4 regions of the Ferdinandcohnia sp. Marseille-Q9671 genome follow, and region 1 is predicted to be linked to each of the others. Evidence: riboswitches for the same ligand, from Rfam matches in the RefSeq annotation. Region 1 holds a riboswitch; each other region holds the start of a gene.
What was found. Region 1 has a riboswitch for thiamine pyrophosphate ahead of thiT (energy-coupled thiamine transporter ThiT). Riboswitches for the same ligand answer to the same signal wherever they lie in the genome.

Region 1 (5,092 bases):
CTGACTTCATTAATTGTGTAATTTGGCGCCGACCAGCTGAAAATGTCGCGAATTTCTTAAAAAAGGGAAGTTTAGCTGGCGTTGATGGTCGTATCCAAACTAGGAATTATGAAGGTCAGGATGGCAAACGCGTATATGTTACGGAGGTTGTAGCAGAAAGTGTTCAATTCCTTGAACCAAGAAATGCAAATGACCAACAACGCAGTGGTGGTAACCCTGGTGGCAGCTATGGCGGTGGCTATGGTGGAAACCAAGGTGGCAATCAAGGCCAAGGTGGCTATGCTCCATTTGGGCAGAATCAGAACCCAAATAAAAACAATCAAGGACCTACAAGAGTGGATCAAGATCCATTTGCAAACGATGGACAACCTATCGATATTTCAGATGATGATCTTCCGTTCTAAACTTGTAAGTTTCTTCGGATAAATTCCTAAGCGGAAGGAGGAGAACTAAATGGCAGGTGGACGTAGAGGTGGACGTGCAAAACGTCGTAAGGTTTGTTATTTCACAGCAAACGGAATCTCAAAAATCGATTTCAAAGATGTAGATTTGCTTAAAAAGTTCGTTTCTGAGCGTGGTAAAATTTTACCTCGTCGTGTAACAGGTACAAGTGCGAAATACCAACGTAAGTTAACAGTTGCTATCAAGCGTGCTCGTCAAATGGCTTTATTACCATATGTATCTGGTGAATAATAGTTAAAAAAAAGCGATGACCGTAATAAACGGTCATTGCTTTTTTTATGTAATCATATATGTATATACAAAAAATTAAGCCCCTGAAGTCTATCAGGAGCTATGTAGTTTAGTATGAAGTTTGTTTTACTACAAAGAACCGAGGAGATGCGAAAATTAATAATGTCATAACTACTGAACAGAATACAAAGGCACCTAACATTGTAATCGCATTGGCAGTAAGTGAGAACCAAATAGCCTCGAATCCTTTCAATTGCTCTGCAAAGAAAACAAATCCTGATACGAAATGCCAAAAGTAACGAGCAAGTGATCCAACAAAGATAGCCAAGAAAATCAAAATAAGAGATTTTGCTCGAGTCCCATTCTGTAAGCTTTGTTGAACACTATTTCTAAATAATCCTGCAAATCCAATAAACGAAAAAGCTAAGAAATAATCAATAGCACCTTGAATTGGATGGATAATCCATGGATCAAAAATTACCTGTAAAAGTCCCCATAAAAATCCCGAAAGGAACCCAATCTTAAAACCCCATCTGAGTGCGATAATAAACACAGGTATCATTGCGAATGATATAGAGATGGATGGACCAAATTTAAGTGACGGCACAAAAATGTCTAATGCAAGAGCCAAAGCAGCAAAGATTGCAGCTTCAATCATTGCCTGTAATCTAGTATTTCTCATAAAAAAACCCCCAATGAAGTGTGTAATGAACAAAACGCACCCCAAAGGAGAACAACTTTAAATAAGTATGAGTTCTCATATCATCCACATTCCTTCGCTAGAATTAACTAACAGGTTCAAAGGGTCAGAACGATATCGTTCACTCTCAGCAAATTGCTCCCCTTGTGGTAACGTTTAATTATTACTACTATCATAATAGATATTAGGGAAAAGTAAAACAAAAAGTTTTATCTACCAATTTATAGGATAGGCTGAGCAATGAAAATGTTTATCCTTCATAGGGTAAACGTTTTTCAAACCAACCCACAATAGTTGAAGACTTTACAGTAAGTCTATAAAATAGAAGGTGATGAAAAATGGGCTCCTGTTTTGAGTAGTACGTTTTTTTATTAGATGAGGTGAAAAGGTGAAGAACACAAGAACATTAACAGAAGGCGCCATGCTTTTAGCTATCTATGGGGTATTATTGCTACTCACTCTATATATCCCTCTCATAGGTGCGTTCGTTTCGTTCCTCTTGCCAATTCCTTTTATCCTGTTTATCGTAAAGTATAAGATGAAGCAGGCAATGCTCTTTCTGTTCATTGCCTTTGTGTTATCAGGGTTACTGGGATCGGTGTTGGGGATCGTACATACGTTAGTATTTGGAATTACCGGAGTCGTTTTAGGTGAACTAATCAACAGGGGAAAAAGTGGAGTTGAATTATTTTTAGGTGCATGTTTGTCCTATCTATTTTCAATTGTACTTTTGTATGTAACAGTCACCTTGATTCTACAAGTGGATGTAGTGGAGGTAGTAAAAGAGGCCTCAAAGGAATCAATTCAAATGACGGAGAGTATAATGGGGGCAACAGGTAATCAAGTAAACACAGATATGATAACAGAACTAGAAGAGTCAGTTGACATTTTGCAGTATCTAATTCCAAGTTTCTTTGCATTTATTGCAATGCTTCTGGCTTTCGTAACAGTGTTAGCTATTAGGCCAATACTTGGTCGTTTACAAGTTCAAATGAATCCATTCCCTCCATTTCGTGACATTTCCTTTCCAAAGAGTATCTTATGGATATACTTGGTTGTATTACTCTTTAGTTTTTTTGAAATGGAAAAGGGAACCTTTGGGTATACAGCGTTTTTAAATTTCTTTTTTATCTTACAATTACTAATGGTTATCCAAGGCTTATCCTTCATTTATCAATATTGCTACAAAAAAAGAATTTCCAAGGCAGTACCAATTGTACTTACAATCCTAACACCATTTCTTCTTTATATAATTCGAATCTTAGGTATAATTGACTTAGGATTTCAATTACGAGACCGAATAAATGAAAAGAAGTAAAACAAAGCTTTAGGAGCTGAAAATTACATGCCAGACTTTTACAAAAGGAAGTTATTTAGCTACCCTATATATGCATTGCTTGTCATTACAAGTGTGTTTAGTGCCATTCTTTTTTATTTTCATTGGATAATTGGGTTAGCAAGTTTTCTGCTCCTTGGATTGATTGTTTATTATTTGTACAAAGCGAATGCCCTGTTAAAAAAGGAAATGGAGCATTACATTTCAACCCTATCTTATCGGTTAAAAAAGGTCGGCGAAGAGGCATTGATGGAAATGCCAATTGGTATATTACTGTATAATGACGAGTTTCAGGTTGAATGGGCAAATTCTTATTTATCAAATTGCCTCGATGCCGATACGCTAGTAGGGAGGTCTCTGTATGAAGTGGAGGAACTGATTGTTCCATTAATTCAACAAGAGATTGAGAGTGAGACAATAACGTTAAATGAGCAGAAATTCAAGGTCATTATTAAAAGAGAAGAGCGACTGCTATATTTCTTTGATGTAACCGAACAAATTGAAATTTCACAGTTATATGAGGCAGAGCGGACTGTATTAGGTTTTATCTTTTTAGATAACTATGATGAAGTCACTCAAGGGATGGATGATCAACGAAAGAGCTCTTTAAATAGCCATGTTACGTCCCTTCTAAATGACTGGGCAAACAAGCATGGGGTGTTTTTAAAGCGATCCTCGTCTGAAAGATTCATCGCTGTCTTAAATGAGGAAATATTGTCAGAGCTTGAAAAAACTAAATTTACAATATTGGACGATGTCCGAGAAAATACGGCAAAAGATAGTGTGGCACTTACATTAAGTATTGGGATTGGAATTGGCGTACAGACTCTTCCCGAACTTGGAACGGCAGCTCAATCAAGTCTAGATCTTGCGTTGGGACGTGGTGGAGACCAGGTGGCCATTAAGTTGCCAAATGGAAAGGTTAAATTTTATGGTGGTAAAACGAACCCAGTTGAAAAACGCACTAGGGTACGCGCTCGAGTGATTTCTCACGCATTAAAGGAAATAGTCACAGACAGTGATAAAGTCATCATAATGGGCCATAAATATCCTGATATGGACGCGGTAGGGGCTGCTATCGGAATTCTAAAAGTTGCTCAGATGAATCAGAAGGAAGGGTATATTGTCCTAAACCCGAATGAAATTGATTCTGGGGTTGGACGTCTGCTGGAGGAAGTGAAGGAAAACTCTGAGTTATGGTCCTATTTTATAACACCAGAGCAAGCGCTTGAAATTGCTTCTAATAATACGTTACTCGTAGTGGTTGATACCCATAAACCTTCCTTAGTAATTGAGGAAAGGCTGTTAACTAAAATTGATAAAGTAGTTGTGATTGATCATCACAGACGAGGAGAGGACTTTATTCAATCACCGTTGCTTGTATATATGGAGCCTTATGCATCTTCAACAGCTGAACTGGTTACAGAGTTACTTGAATATCAACCAAAACGAAAGAAAATCAATATGCTAGAGGCCACAGCTCTTCTTGCAGGAATCATCGTAGATACAAAAAGTTTTACACTTCGAACGGGCTCGAGGACATTTGATGCGGCATCCTATTTACGTGCTCAAGGAGCAGACACAATATTAGTGCAAAAGTTCCTAAAAGAGAATATGGAGCATTATAAAAAGCGTTCAAAGCTAATTGAATCTGCCTTTATTTATAAAAATGGAATTGCGATTGCAAAAGGGACGGAAGATGAAACCTATGATCAGGTTATGATTGCTCAGGCAGCTGATACATTACTAACGATGAATGATGTCGTAGCTTCATTTGTCATATCAATTCGGAATGACCTACGAGTGGGAATCAGTGCTCGTTCATTGGGGGAAGTCAATGTTCAGATTATTATGGAAGGCTTAGGTGGTGGAGGCCATCTAACAAATGCGGCAACCCAAATAGCGGACACAACAATAGAAGAAGCAGAAGAACAGCTTATTCAAGTAATAGATGAGTATTTAGAGGGAGGAACCAAGGAATGAAGGTTATATTTTTAAAGGATGTAAAAGGTAAAGGAAAACAAGGAGAAGTAAAGAACGTATCTGATGGATACGCACACAATTTTTTATTGAAACAAAACTTAGCAATTGAGGCAACACCAGCAAATTTAAAAACCTTAGAGGCTAAGAAAAACAAGGAGTCGAAGGAAGCGGCAGAAGAGCTAGCACAATCAAAGCAATTGAAGGAAAAACTTGAAACGTTAACGGTTGAGTTACAAGCTAAAGCAGGAGAAGGTGGACGTCTTTTTGGTTCAGTAACTAGCAAACAAATTGCTGACGACCTTTCTAAAAAACATGGCATTAAAATCGACAAGCGAAAGTTTGATTTACCAGATGGAATTAGAGCTTTAGGTTATACAAAT
Region 2 (5,092 bases), 2.0 Mb from region 1:
ATTCGACCCATGCCAACAATATGTTCATTATTATAAACCGTGATGCAGTGAATGGAATTCCGTAATGATGTTTCCGCTACGTCAAAGTTCATAAAAGCTGTCCATCCCACAGCGTCGCACAGAAATTTGTATTCTTCCAATGTTGGAATGTTATGATTAAACTCATATATCATCATTATTTTGCATCCTCCAAAACTTCAGACTTCAACTAGTATAGTTATTCGCCATCTGTTTTTCTATTCCTTCTATCCGACAAAACACCAGAAAGTTGAATTTCCTAAACGACATAACGATCAAACGATATGTACAAAGGGTATTAACTGAGATGACTGAAAGATGTTCAAACAGAAAAAAATGGAGTACGAAATAATTTACTATTTCATACTCCATATATTATGTGGTTTAGTGATTCTCTTACGTCAACCAAACCCGTTATCCTAAGAACTTAGTTCTTATCTACAAATATAACTCTTAGTCATTTTCAATAGTATGTTTAGGCAAATGGATGATCGCCTTAAATAAATCTCCATCCACATGAATGGTAAATCTCCCTTTTTGCAGTTCGATAAGGTTTTTCGCAATTGAAAGTCCTAACCCGCTGCCTTGACTATTTCTGGATTCATCGCCTCTTTTAAAGCGTTCCATTAATTCGTCTGCAGAGATGTTTAACTCATAAGCGGAGATATTTTTAAAGCTGATACGAATTTCATTTCCAACATCCTCAATATCTATATACACCCTTGACCGCTCGAGTGCATACTTAAAGATATTTGATAATACATTCTCTATCGATCTCCACAATAGTCTTCCATCGACAGTCACATACACCTTATCATGTGGCTGACTTACCTTCATATCCAGACCCATTGCTTCGATTTTGTCGTTGACTTCCCCTAGCCCCTGGGTAAGTAAAGATATGATATCAATTTTCTCAACGTTCACCGGAATATTCCCGCTCGAAGCCTTTGAAGCTTCAAATAAATCATCAGTTAAAAGTTTGAGCCTTTGTGCTTTTTGTTCAAGCACCTCAATGTATTCGCCTGTTTTTGTTGCGTCCTTTTCAGTTTTTAAAAGATCCACGTACGTAATAATCGAAGTTAACGGATTTCGAATATCATGTGAAACATTCGTAATCAGCTCTGTCTTTAACCGTTCGCTTTTGAGTTCACTATCCACTGCCTTTTTCAAGCCATCGGTAATGCTATTGATATTCGTAGAAAGTTTTGCAAACTCTCCATTTCCTGGCACTTCAATGCGATGATGAAGATTTCCTTCCTTAATAACTTCTATCCCTTGTTGGATACTCTGGAAGGTCTTGACCTTTTTATAAGCAAACCAAGCTGCTACCCCAATCGTAATCGGGAACAAGAAAAACGTTGCTGCAATCAATAACGGATACCCTACTACAAGTAAGACTGTCTTAACACCAACGCTACCTGATTTATATACATCTCCAAAAAATTTCACAAACTTGTAAATGACTGTATAGATCAATGTGTGCTTGAAAAACGTTCTATTCTTACTATGCTTTACGAGTAACAGAAGCAATGCTACTTCAAGTGCGGCAAAAGGAATTGTAATGACTGGAAACATTCCTACCATATTTTCAAACACGTCATCCACTAATACAATCCAAAGTGGCCAAAGCAGAATACAAAGAATAATATTTATGTCATTATAGAGTTTTTCTACCGGGCGGAAGTGCAACTCTCTATCTTGAAAAGATTTTCTACCAATTACAAGTACCAAATAAATAAATGAAAGAATAAATCCTGCCAAATATCCTAGTAAACGATATAAGTTTGTTGTCGCATTGGCCTTGCCTTCTTGCCACTCTTCCGATTTTTTATCTAAAAATTGTTTCGAAAACCCAACAAAAACAACTGTATTTTCCATATCTAACTCATCAATTTGTTCTGTAATTCGATATAAATACTCATTTTCTTCTGTCTCTTTTGGATACAACTCTTTCTTGTATTCTTCAAAGAGTAGATAAGCTGGATACGCTGCAAATTCTTCTTTTTTAGTCATGGAACTATTTGAAAATACATTGGTGCCATCACTGGCATAAAACAATGGATCATAATTTTCGAGATTTTGCACGAGCATATGATATTCTCTCATATCTTCCTTGATCATCTGTTCTTTCGTTTCAGTAAGTCTGTCGGCAAATTCTTCTTTAAAGTTTTCGTAGTTCTTCTCTTTTCCTAGCTCTGGATCATACAGTCTAGAATGATATTCAAATTCTGAGTAGTATAAGTTCTCCTCAACATCTTTCCATTCATCCTGACTAATGGTTTTGCCACTTAAAATATGTTCCTCATTTTTATACTTTCCTAGTAATCTTGTGAGGTCATGAATCAACCTTTCACTTTCTTGTACATATGACCGACTTTCTATGTAACGGTCCTCGGTTACACTACCAAACTCTCCATCATTTACAATCTCCACTTCAGCAACTGCTTGAACCATTCCTGTAAAACACAGGATTGCAATGATAAAAACAATGATTTTTGTCATGATGGAATGGCTATAATTTTTCCACTTTATATCCAACTCCCCACACCACCTTCAAATATTTTGGTTCTTTCGGATTTATTTCGATTTTCTCTCTGATTTTTCGGATATGAACGGTTACGGTATTTTCAGGGTTAAAGGATGGTTCATTCCAAACCTTTTCATAAATCTCTTCAATCGTGAATACTTTACCTGCGTTTGCTGTCAACAGCTTTACGATTTTATATTGAACTGGCGTAAGATGGACCTCCTCGCCATCGACAGTGACCGTTTTCCTTTCATCGTCAATTAAAAGGCCCCCAGACTGATAGACGTTGCTATTCGTTTCAAGGCCACCTAATGATGTAAATCTTCTCAGCTGAGATTTGACCCTTGCAACCAATTCCAACGGGTTAAAAGGCTTGGTGATATAGTCATCTGCACCTAAATTCAACCCTAATATTTTGTCATGATCTTCAGATTTAGCAGAAAGCATAAGTAACGGAATATTATGTTGTTTCCTAATTTCCATCGTTGCTCGAATCCCATCCATCTTCGGCATCATAATGTCCATAATAATAAGATGAATCTCATGACTTTTGAGTCCTTCAATAGCTTCTAGTCCATTGAAAGCTTTATATACGGTGTAGCCTTCATTTTCTAAATATATTGCAATTGCATCGACAATGGCTTTGTCATCGTCACATACTAAAATATTCATAATCGTTCACTCCTACATGGTGGTAACATCTGTATCACTCCCTTTAGTATTTACTATAAGGAAATGATAGCAATCAAATCTTAACAATCCCTGCATGCATTTCTTAAGATTTTCTTACGATTTGGGCTGCCTTGACTATTCTACCACGCAATAACGATTGAAAGAGTAAAAACGTTGAACATGAAGGGCTGAAGGTTATAAAAAAGTAAATAATAGAAAAAAGGAACACAGTCCTCCAAATTGAAGGCGTGTGTTCCCATAAAATTGATTATCTAACTGGCCATTCTTCTAGGTTCTCTGCCATATCCCAAAACATGTATTCAAACAGACTTGTTTTGACCACGATTTCCTCAAGAGCTTCTAAATCTCGATCTGGTTTTCCACTTGCGATTTCATTAATTAGATTCTTACAATCCTCGGCTAATGCTGTAAATTCATCGGATGAATACATTTTCACCCACTCACCGTAGAATTCATGATCTGCTGCTCCTTGCCATGTTACGAGCTCTTTTCCAATAAAATTATAACTCCATGCACATGCAAGAACAGCTGCCACAACATTCTCAACACCACCAAGCTGGGCTACGTTCAGCATATAACTCGTATATGAAGTCGTAGTTGCTGCAGGCTTAGTTGCCTCAAGCTCTTCATTCGTAATATCAAATTTCGCCGCATACTGACGGTGAAGATCCATTTCAATATCCAAAGTACCATGCAATAAATTTGCAAAAGTGGCCATCGTTTTTAAATCATGAGCCTTTGCACTTCCTAACGCAAAAAGGCGACAATACTCAATCAAGTATACATAATCCTGTTTCATATAATGCTTAAATTTTTCCTTATCTAATGTACCGTCTCCTATTCCTTTCACAAAAGGATGCTCCAAATACGAATTCCAAATTGGCTCAACTCGAGTCCATAAACGATCTGTAAACAAATTGCCCACTATCATTTCCCCTTCCTATTTTTCGACTATAGGGGGGGTAAAAATAAAAAACCCATCACTAGTTACTAGAAATGGATTGGGTAATCGTTACTCGCAAACACGAAACGTACCAACTCCACTTCCCTACGCTAGTGTTACCTAGATCAGGTTCAAAGGGTCGATATTTCTATCTCTCAGCACTACATGCTCCCCTAGTCGAATTGTTAGATTATTAAGTTACTAGATATTAGTTAACCATAGCCCATATGAAAAGACAAGCGGTTGAGCGTTAAACACCCCCGTTAACGGAAACATTAATCAAACTTAAATTCATATCCTTTATAGCCATATACAAGTCGAAAGCCTATGTTCTCTGCGACCGCAATCGAAGGCTTGTTAGATTCCATACAATCCCAATACGGAACGAAATGATGATCCAAGCAATCTCTTACAAATGCGAACGCTACTCTTTGCGCTAACTTTTTACCTTGATGCTCTTTCAATGTTTCAATATCAATACAGTGAACATTGTCAACTGCAAACCCCGAGAAACAGACACTTACAATTTCATTTTGATACACAACACAGTACCCAACGCCTTCAAGAAAAAATCTCTCAGGAGAAGACCAAAACTCAGTTATTTTGGAATGTAAAAATTCAATGTTTTTAATTGAATGATCACTGTTGGTATAAAGCATTTCACTAATTTTAACAATGGTATATCCTTGTTCAATAGGAACTAAACTTTCTTTTAAGTCGTCCCTTTGCAATGTATAAACCCTCTGATTCCAACTACCTAGTTTACGGTTTTTACATATCTTTTGAATCGTTTCATCCCATTTGTGATGATTACCAATCCCCTCAAACCAAGTTAACCCTACCTTTCTAGCCTCTGGTACAAGTACTGAATCTATAAAATGATTGAATTGGGTATTGAACTCTTCGTTCCT
Region 3 (5,092 bases), on a different contig from region 1:
TAACAGGGGGAGGGGATATTGACCCAACCTTATTTGGTGAGGAGCCTCATCCGAAGCTTGGAACGATCTCCCCAGGTAGAGATAGTTTTGAACTATCGATTATTCAAGAAACGCTTACAAAGGATTTGCCAATCCTTGCAATATGTCGGGGAATTCAAATATTGAATATTGCACTAGGCGGGGATATGTACCAGGATATTTACACACAGCATGACAGCCAATTGCTCCAGCATTCTCAAAAAGCTACAAGGGATCATCTAGCCCATTATGTAGAAGTAAAAGAAAATAGTCTACTAGCCACAATTTCGGGAGAGACAAAATTTAGGGTTAATACGTACCATCATCAGGCAGTCCGACATGTACCTTTTCCACTTGAAGTGTCAGGTGTTGCCTCCGACGGTATTATCGAGGCAATCGAGAGTAAGGAACATTCCTTTGTGTTAGGGGTCCAATGGCATCCAGAGTGTCTGGCGGTCAACGGAAATGAAGTGGCTAAGCGTATTTTTACTAGGTTTGTAGAGAGTTGTTAAAGGATAATGTATGATGTTATCGAGGTTTATCCAATGGTCAAAAGTAATATGGAGTTTAACATCTGAGTATTTCCGTATATGTCCAAAAGTCTTGATATAAATGGAGTTTAAACTAGGACTTGTTCAAGATTTATCCAGAAGTCATGACAAAAATATAAATTAGCCCAAAGAAAATGGAGCAAGACCCTGTTAGCAGGGTCTTGCTCCATTATCTCCAATACTCCAAATACTCGTAATTGTCGGTAGGTACTTTTTTAACCACTTCGTTTGCATCATTACGATAGATTTCATATTCACGATAGATTTCTACTTTGTTTCCATTAATTACTTCCGTATCTACTAATTCCATTTCATAGGTTGGAATTAACTCTTCCACCGCGTTTTCAGCATCTGGATTGGCAGAAACTTCTTCATTTGGGGTCATATCAGAAACAACAATCTCATCCTTATACCTGTATACATCGTCTGCCTCCATAATACCGACCACAAATATAATTGAAAGAATGCCAATGGCTACCATGAATTTATTCAATGTTACCAAACTCCTTTTCCTGAGCACAAATTCCTTTAATTTATCTATATGCATAACTGAAAAGATTAGGACAACTAATCACGTCACAAACTTTAGTAAAAAGAGTATGGATATATTTTTTAATAGATGTTACAAAATAAGAGAAACATATAAATCAACGGGAGGAGATGTCTGTGAATTTCAATCTATATGAGGCCATAGAAGTGTTGGAACGTACACCACAAACTTTGGAGCATTTTTTATCAGGAATATCAGCAGGGTGGCTCACTTGTAACGAAGGGGAAGGCACGTGGAATGCCTCAGACGTGATAGAGCATTTTATTGAGGGTGAAAAGAACAATTGGATACCACGATTAGAGTTCATCCTAACTGAAGGTGAAGGTAAGCCATTTCCTGCATTCGATCGTTTCTCACATTTGAAAAAAGAAAATCGTTCAATTGAAGAAAAGTTACTTGAATTTAAAGTGATTCGAAAACAGAATATCCTTAAATTGAAGCAACTTGTTCACACTCAAGAATTCCTTGAGGTGACAGGGTATCATCCAGCCTTTGGAATTGTAAAGGTAAGGGAATTGTTATCAACATGGGTCGTACATGATTTAACACATATTTCGCAAATTGTACGGGTGATGGCGGAAAGATATCGAGATGATGTTGGTCCATGGACCGAATACTTAGGAATTCTTAAAAAGTAACAAGGCTATTTCTAACAGGATGATTGCGAAATATGTTATACTACATTAAAAGTGAATAAAGTTAGGGGAGCTTGCACATGCAGGCTGAGAGTAAGCGAAACGTAGCTTTAACCCTTTAACCTGATTTGGATAATGCCAACGTAGGGAATGTAAGTAAGTATGTATATTCATGCGGTATATCTTTTTTAGGTATACCGCTTTTTTGTATTCATCATTCAGGAGGAATCGAAATGTTTGAACAAATCCTAGTAAATGTGAGAGAAAATTGCCCACTTGTACATAATATTACAAACTATGTAACTGTAAATGATGTGGCAAATATGGTGTTGGCTTGTGGGGGATCTCCAATTATGGCGGACGATCCAAAGGAAGTAGAAGACATTACAAGCATTTGTAACAGCTTAGTCATTAATATTGGAACGTTAAATGAACGAACAATAGAATCTATGATTCTAGCAGGAAAAGCTGCAAACAAACTAGGACGTCCTGTTATTTTGGATCCAGTAGGTGCAGGTGCCTCAACATTGCGGACGAATACTGCTTACCGCTTATTACACGAGGTTCAATTCTCTGTGATTAGAGGGAATATGTCTGAAATAAAAACAGTCCATCAGGGTAGCGGGAATACCAAAGGCGTAGACGCTGCTGAAGAGGATGTAATCACCGAAAACAATCTAGAGGGCGACATTCAATTTGCAAAACAAGTAAGTAAGCAAACTGGAGCGGTTGTTGCAATAACTGGTGCGATTGATATTGTTGCAAATGCAGAAGAAGCTTTTATTATCAGAAATGGTCACCCCATGATGGCTAAAATTACAGGTTCTGGTTGCATGCTCACATCTGTGATTGGTGCATATTGTGGGGCTAATCCTAGTGAAATTTTACATAGTACCGTACTTGCAGTGAGTGCTTTTGGATATTGCGGTGAGCAGGCCTATAAGAATGTGGAAGAGACCAATGGAGGAACCTCATCGTTCCGAACCTATTTGATTGATTACATGAGCATGCTAGATTATCCAACATTAGAAGGTGGAATGAACATTGAAAGTAAGTAAAGAAACGATGCTTTTATATGCGGTAACAGACCGTGCATGGACAGGAAAACAAACACTAGTTGAACAGGTGGAAGAAGCCCTAAAAGGTGGAGTGACATTTGTCCAACTTAGGGAAAAAAGTCTGGATTTCAACATATTTTTACAGGAAGCAAAGCAAATAAAAGAACTTACAGACTCCTATAAGGTTCCTTTTGTTATTAATGACAATGTCGAGATTGCACTTGCATGCGAAGCCGATGGAGTTCATGTTGGACAAGAGGACTTGCCAGTTGAAAAGGTGAGAGACATGATTGGGCCTGGAAAAATTCTTGGTGTGTCTGCACAGAACGTGGAACAAGCTATTGCTGCTGAGAAGGCTGGTGCAGATTATTTGGGAATTGGGTCAGTATTTCCAACAAGCACTAAGCAAGACGCAAAACCGATGACGTTTGAAACGGTACAAGAAATATGTAGAAGCGTATCAATTCCAATTGTTGCAATTGGCGGAATAAATGAATCCAATATTTTGGAGTTAATGGGAAGTGGAGTTGATGGGGTTGCGGTTGTGTCTGCCATTTTTGCAAAGACAAATATTGTTGAAGCAACCCAAGAATTACGAACTCTTGCAACAAAAATGGTCAACCAAAAATAAGAGTGGGGAGTAGTATTTTATGAAAAAGGTACTTACAATTGCTGGCTCTGATTGTAGTGGAGGAGCAGGTATTCAAGCCGACATCAAAACAATCACCGCACATAAAATGTACGCAATGAGTGCAATTACAGCTCTAACTGCACAAAACACAACGGGAGTATTCGGTGTTGTTGACTCTACACCCGAATTTGTAGGCCAGCAGCTTGATAGCATTATGACAGATATCTTTCCTGATAGTGTGAAAATTGGAATGGTTTCTTCTCCTAAAATTATACACAAGATTGTGGAAAAGCTAGAAGAATATAAACCTATGAATATAGTAGTAGATCCAGTTATGATTTCGACAAGTGGAAGCAGGTTGTTAAGTGAATCAGCAATGGATGCACTAATAACAAGTTTATTTCCATTAGCCACAATCATTACACCAAATCTTCATGAAGCTGAAGCACTTTGTGGATTTGAGATTCTTACAAAGGAAGATATGCAAAAGGCAGCAGTCAAATTGGCAGAAACGTACAAAGGTGCTATTTTAATAAAAGGGGGTCATCTTCAAGAAACAGCGGATGATCTGTTATATACTAAAGGGGAATATACGTGGTTCCCAGGAGCACGAATTAACAATCCTAATACTCATGGCACAGGTTGTACGCTCTCTTCGGCAATCGCTTGTAACTTAGCAAAAGGATTAGATATAGGAACAAGTATAGATGGGGCGAAACGCTATATAACAGGTGCCCTAGAAGCAAACCTTGACCTTGGAAAAGGAAGCGGACCACTTAATCATTGCTATGCATTATAATAAAGTATGTAAAGAGACGTGTGAATTTTTGCACGTCTTTTGTTGTGTTTGAGATATTTTAACAACAATAATATCATAAGTTTCAGCAATAGTTTATTGACAAACGATAAATATAGAATTATAATCAGAGAGAAATTAAATAAATGAGGTGCTTTACATGAAAATAGGGTCTACTTTATTTTTAAAAATAACGGTTTTTCTAATGGGACTTCCCGTTCTTGCTATGGGTATATTCGGTCTATATTATTTGGTGAATAATCCAGCCAACCCAGATTATGACCAAATCCTCTATCCGATTGTAACAGGAATGTATCTTTCAGTAATACCGTTTTTCATTGCCTTGTATCAAGCGTATAAACTTTTAAGCTATATTGACAAAAACCAAGCCTTCTCGCAAATGTCTGTCAAAGCTCTTAAGGTTATCAAATACAGTGCAATAGCATTTAGTGGTTTGTATGTGGTAATTTTGCCATTTGTATTTTTCTTAGCAGAGCTAGACGATGCACCAGGTCTCATCATTATTGGAATGGTTCCAGTGTTTGCTGGGTTGGTAATTGCAGTATTCGCCGCTGTTCTCCAAAAACTTTTACAAGATGCGATTAACATAAAATCAGAAAATGATCTAACAGTCTGAGGTGAAAACATGGCGATTATAATAAATGTTGATGTAATGTTGGCGAAACGAAAAATGAGTGTAACCGAACTTTCGGAAAGGGTTGGAATCACGATGGCGAACCTTTCTATATTAAAAAATGGCAAGGCAAAGGCAATTCGATTATCCACTTTAGAGGGGATTTGTAAAGCATTAGAGTGCCAGCCTGGAGATCTTTTAGAATACAGACCTGACGAA
Region 4 (5,092 bases), on a different contig from region 1:
TTGAACAAATGGTTGTGGTTGAACAGCAAAGACAGAGGAAAAAGTTTAGACGGGATTTGACAATCTTTATTTTAATCGCACTATTTATGATAACGGTTCTTATTACATCGTTTTTCCAGATTCCTGTTGTATTTGTGATTATCCAGGGAATCGCAACAATAAGCCTGCCTATCTATAGTTACATTCGCTACCGAAACCAGGTGGTACGAACATGAAAGAGTATGATATCAAATTCTGGATTGTCATTGTTTTAATTTTACTTATTCAGAGCTTTTGGTTGTTTTTAGATGCAAGAAGGCGCGGGCATAACTACTGGTTTTGGGGGATTTGGGGCTTAATTCAAACACCAATGCCAATTGTTTTTTATCTGATTTTCGCAAGAAAAATTTATCGACGTAAAGCAGGTAGGAATTAATGAGGAGCATAGCGAAATATATTGTATTGACCATAGCTGTAGTAGGACAAATTATTGGACTAGTGTATTTGTTCATTGATATTAAGCGGGCTATTACGTTTTATTCTTTTTACATGGTTGCCATTGTTCTATTATTTGCATTATTAGTTTGGGACAGAAAACGAGAAAAAGAGGAGGATGACCAAAATGATTATCGTGACTACTGATTTTGTACCTGGAAAAGAAGTGAAAGAACTAAAAGGATTTGTAAGAGGAGGTACGGTTCAGTCCAAGCATATAGGTAGAGACATTATGGCAGGACTGAAAACGATTGTTGGGGGAGAGATTTCAGATTACACTGAAATGCTAGAGGAAGCTCGTCAAAAGGCTATTGGCCGTATGGTTGAGGATGCTAAGGCAAAAGGTGCAAATGCAGTTATTGGGATGCGACTACAAACCTCAGCGGTCATGCAAAATGCGTCAGAAATTATTGCGTATGGTACGGCTGTGTATGTAGAATAACCACCTTTTTAAAATGTAGATTTAAATAAAAAGCTTGAAAATGTAAACTATCATGTTATGATTACAATTAAGAAAATTCAATAAGTATGTTTTTTCCGCTAGGGGTGCCTTTAAAAAAAGGTAAATGTCTGCAACTGTTCTTATCTTAATGAACATAGTTAAAATGACATTTATCCAAAGGCTGAGATCGAGGATTGATTAGTCATGACCTTGAGACTCTTAGAACCTGATCTGGTTGACACCAGCGTAGGGAAGTGGATAATGGGTCTCTTTTTTTAGTATGATAATTTCCCAAAACCACCTTCTTTACGCTGCGGGCGAGAAGGTGGTTTTTCTTTGTCAAAAAAAAACGGGAGGTAAGGTAATGTTATTTTCAGAAAGAATTCGCAAAGAGGCAAATCCAATTTGGGAGGCAAGCTTTGAACATCCGTTTGTAAAGGGAATTGGAGATGGCTCATTATCAATTGAATCGTTTCGCTATTATGTCATGCAGGATGCTTATTATCTAACTCATTTTGCAAAAGTTCAAGCAATAGGTGCAGCAAAAGCAGGGGATTTACATACGACGAATCGACTTGCGATTCATGCACAAGGAACCTATGAGGCAGAACTTGCTCTTCATAGAAGCTTTTCAGAGAGACTAGGTATCACTGAGGAAGAGAAGCGAAACTTTAAGCCTGCACCTACAGCGTATGCTTACACGTCACATATGTACAGAGCAGCATACAATGGGCATTTAGGAGATGTTATCGCAGCCATTTTACCTTGTTATTGGCTATATTATGAAATTGGCGAGAGACTACAAGAGTGCAAACCAGACGAACCTATCTATCAAGAATGGATTGCTGCATATGGGGGCGATTGGTTTAAAGACCTTGTAGAAGAACAAATTCATAGATTAAATGAGATAGCTGAAAAAGTAACGGAGGAAGACCGTGAAAGAATGAAAGAACATTTTCTGATTAGTAGTCAATACGAATATTCTTTCTGGGAAATGGCTTACCGTTTAGAATGTTGGCCAGTAGAAACGAAATTACATATTTCAAGTGTTCAAGGGTTGGAGAAACACTTATGAGACAAGGGCTAAAACTATCCGATATTCTGGTAACCATTGTAATTGCGATCGCTTTTGGAGTTATTTATATCCTATGGGGTTCCTTGTACTACCTTGTAAAACCACTAGGGCTACATGCTGATCAATTTTTGTATGGGATGTGGTTTATTGCAGCGACAGTTGCGTATTTAGTCATTCGTAAACCAGGAGTTGCACTTTTGGCTGAGATTGCTGCTGCTTCAGGAGAGTTTATTTTAGGGTCACCTTGGGGCCTAACAGTTCTTATCTATGGTGTTGTTCAGGGATTGTTTGCTGAAATGGTATTTATGGCTTTTCGTTACAAGAGATTTAATATTGCTGTGGTAGTACTAGCAGCTTTATCCTCCTGTTTAGGGTCAATCATTATGGATTTTGCTTATGGTGAAATTGGGGATTTAGCTGCATGGAATCTAACATTATTCCTGGTAGCTAGATTTTTAGGTTCTATTTTGTTTGCAGGTATCTTCGCATACTACCTTGTAAAGGTCTTAGAAATGACGGGAGTGACAAACCTTGTGCGCCCAGTAGCTAGTAGCGAGTATGATGCACTTGATCAACAATAAAAGGGTGTAGAGAATGAAACCTATTACTTATGTCGAGAACCTTCGATTAAAATTTCCAGGAGATGAGTCATTATTGTTTAAGGACCTATCCTGTTTTATCAGGGAGGGGGAGAAGGTTTTACTTCTTGGACCTTCGGGATGTGGAAAGTCTACACTCCTTCAAGTGTTGAGTGGGATTATTCCAAACTCTCAAGAAGTACCGATGAAAGCGGATGGATTACAAGTTCCCCCTACCTGGGGCTATGTTTTTCAGGATCCAGATTCTCAGTTCTGTATGCCTTATGTAGATGAGGAACTTGCTTTTGTTCTTGAGAATCTCCAAATTCCTCGGGAACAGATGGATGAGCGTATACAGAAGCTGTTACATCAAGTTGGTCTAGACTTTGAGAATGTTCACACAAAAATCCAAGCGTTATCTGGTGGTATGAAACAGCGGTTAGCCATTGCCTCGGTACTAGCATTAGACCCTGATGTTCTTTTTTTGGATGAGCCAACTGCAATGTTGGATCCAGAGGGGACAAAGGCAATTTGGGAAGTAATGAAAGAGGTAGGATATAATAAAACGTTGATTATCGTGGAGCATAAGCTTGAACATGTTCTCGAGTTAATTGACCAGATCATTCTATTTAATGAGGCAGGAGAAATAATTGTTAATGGATATAAGGAAGAAGTTTTATCCGATTATAAGAATACAATGCGAGAGCAAGGGATATGGTATCCGGGTGTTTGGGAAGAGTTTGTTACTAATAATGAGTGGTGGAAAGAGTATGAACCAAAAAAGGAAAGCAATCTTCCAGAATTAAGCATTAAACACTTTAAGGGATATAGGGAGAAACAAGAGAAAATTTATGTTGATGATGCTACCATAGAACCAGGAGAATGGATTGTTGTAAAAGGTGAAAATGGTGCTGGAAAAAGTACGTTATTACATTCCCTTATGCAGTTTATTAAAACAACCGGTCACTATGAATTACAAGGGAAATCTATCAAAAATGGAAAAATGCTCAATAAAATAATGACTTTTGTTTTCCAAAATCCAGAACTTCAATTTGTATCTAACTCGGTCTATGAAGAAATAGCGTACACGCTTCGAATAGATAAGATAAACCATAGAGAAGTAACTGAAAAGGTAGAGGAGCTACTAGAAAATTTTCATCTTACAAAGCATAGAGAAAAGCACCCTTATCAGCTGTCGATGGGGCAAAAAAGAAGATTAAGTGTTGCTGCCTCATTAATAAGGGGCCAACATATCATTTTACTGGATGAGCCTACATTTGGGCTTGATTCTAAGAATACATTTGCGCTTCTTACCTTAATAGAAAAGTATAGACAAAATAATGCGTCAATTATTATGGTAAGCCATGATCAAAAAATTGAGCAGTATTTTGCAACTAGAGTTTGGACCATTGAAAATGGGAAGTTAACCCATGATGAGGCGACTAGAAGAAAAATAGGTGGAGAGATGAGTTACCTTGTAACGAACTAATGGAGGAAAACTGTCATGCAATTTGAACTTCCAAGTAAGGAAACGTGGCTTTATCGGATTAATCCCAGCGTAAAACTACTAGTTTTACTTAGCCTATGTATAGCTATATTATTCACAGATGATCTTACTTTTACTATCAATGTATCTATTGTAGTATTTCTATTATTTTTTTGTTTCACTGGTCATCCTTTTATAAGGATAACCTTGCTCTCTCTACCATTTGTATTTATATTTCTTTCAACATCGACCTCAATGATCCTCTTTGGCAGTGGTGACATAATCTGGTATGAGTGGGGACTTATTCGAATTACAGAGGAAAGTTTCTATAGAGGTTTATTAGTTGGATTTCGAGCGATAATCTTTGCGGGGCTAGGCTTGACGTTTGCTTTAACTACTCGCCCAGTTTTTCTCTTTTATTCTCTTATGCAACAAATAAAGTTGCCTCCAAAATATGCGTATAGCTTTATGGCGGGATTACGGTTAATTCCTATTATGATTGAGGAATTCCAAACCATACAAAATGCGTTGAGAGTTCGAGGGGTTGAACATCAAAATGGTAGTAGATCTCTTTTTTTAAAGTTGAAAGCTTATTCAATTCCCTTGCTTTCCCAGAGTATCAGACGAGCTCATCGGATTGCAATTGCGATGGAGGCGAAGCGCTTTTCAAATCATAGCAAACGAACATTTTACTACGAATTTACATTTTCTAAACACGATATTCATTTTATCCTATATTTTGTACTATTACTTGGTATAGGGTATCTTACTTCCTTATTTTTTCCATATGTTTAGAAAATTGTTCAAAGCTCTTAACTCGAAATAACGGTACTTCAATGATGGTACCATGGTGTGATACTATATTTTTAGGATTATATGACAGAAGGGATCATTTATTGGAAGTTTGACCAAATGTCGCATATGGAAGGAATGATTATTAATTGAGTGAACGCTATTCTCGTCAAGAACTCTTTACCCCAATTGGAGCTAAGGGGCAACAGAAAATACGAAATAAGCATGTTCTTATTGTAGGTGCG

Region 2: another riboswitch for thiamine pyrophosphate. It lies ahead of tenA (thiaminase II); the one in region 1 lies ahead of thiT (energy-coupled thiamine transporter ThiT).
Region 3: another riboswitch for thiamine pyrophosphate. It lies ahead of thiM (hydroxyethylthiazole kinase); the one in region 1 lies ahead of thiT (energy-coupled thiamine transporter ThiT).
Region 4: another riboswitch for thiamine pyrophosphate. It lies ahead of tenA (thiaminase II); the one in region 1 lies ahead of thiT (energy-coupled thiamine transporter ThiT).

Annotation. Positions count from the first base shown of each region.
Region 1 is NZ_CDRJTA010000001.1:2,222,771-2,227,862, reverse strand. It holds gene ssb (single-stranded DNA-binding protein) at 1-404, shown strand, start outside; gene rpsR (30S ribosomal protein S18) at 454-693, shown strand; gene thiT (energy-coupled thiamine transporter ThiT) at 803-1,375, opposite strand; TPP riboswitch at 1,448-1,548, opposite strand; gene ACWNMY_RS10985 (YybS family protein) at 1,782-2,711, shown strand; gene ACWNMY_RS10980 (DHH family phosphoesterase) at 2,739-4,712, shown strand; gene rplI (50S ribosomal protein L9) at 4,709-5,092, shown strand, end outside.
Region 2 is NZ_CDRJTA010000001.1:207,107-212,198, forward strand. It holds gene ACWNMY_RS01090 (GNAT family N-acetyltransferase) at 1-176, opposite strand, end outside; gene ACWNMY_RS01095 (histidine kinase dimerization/phospho-acceptor domain-containing protein) at 472-2,556, opposite strand; gene ACWNMY_RS01100 (response regulator transcription factor) at 2,531-3,217, opposite strand; gene tenA (thiaminase II) at 3,486-4,169, opposite strand; TPP riboswitch at 4,267-4,366, opposite strand; gene ACWNMY_RS01110 (GNAT family N-acetyltransferase) at 4,457-5,092, opposite strand, start outside.
Region 3 is NZ_CDRJTA010000004.1:589,359-594,450, forward strand. It holds gene ACWNMY_RS18085 (gamma-glutamyl-gamma-aminobutyrate hydrolase family protein) at 1-530, shown strand, start outside; gene ACWNMY_RS18090 (hypothetical protein) at 739-1,062, opposite strand; gene ACWNMY_RS18095 (DinB family protein) at 1,236-1,757, shown strand; TPP riboswitch at 1,811-1,921, shown strand; gene thiM (hydroxyethylthiazole kinase) at 1,988-2,812, shown strand; gene thiE (thiamine phosphate synthase) at 2,799-3,443, shown strand; gene thiD (bifunctional hydroxymethylpyrimidine kinase/phosphomethylpyrimidine kinase) at 3,463-4,242, shown strand; gene ACWNMY_RS18115 (DUF2975 domain-containing protein) at 4,400-4,876, shown strand; gene ACWNMY_RS18120 (helix-turn-helix domain-containing protein) at 4,886-5,092, shown strand, end outside.
Region 4 is NZ_CDRJTA010000004.1:152,131-157,222, forward strand. It holds gene ACWNMY_RS16030 (YxlC family protein) at 1-215, shown strand, start outside; gene ACWNMY_RS16035 (sigmaY antisigma factor component) at 212-415, shown strand; gene ACWNMY_RS16040 (hypothetical protein) at 415-621, shown strand; gene ACWNMY_RS16045 (YbjQ family protein) at 602-916, shown strand; TPP riboswitch at 1,007-1,186, shown strand; gene tenA (thiaminase II) at 1,281-1,991, shown strand; gene ACWNMY_RS16055 (ECF transporter S component) at 1,988-2,572, shown strand; gene ACWNMY_RS16060 (ABC transporter ATP-binding protein) at 2,586-4,058, shown strand; gene ACWNMY_RS16065 (energy-coupling factor transporter transmembrane component T family protein) at 4,074-4,850, shown strand; gene ACWNMY_RS16070 (thiazole biosynthesis adenylyltransferase ThiF) at 4,997-5,092, shown strand, end outside.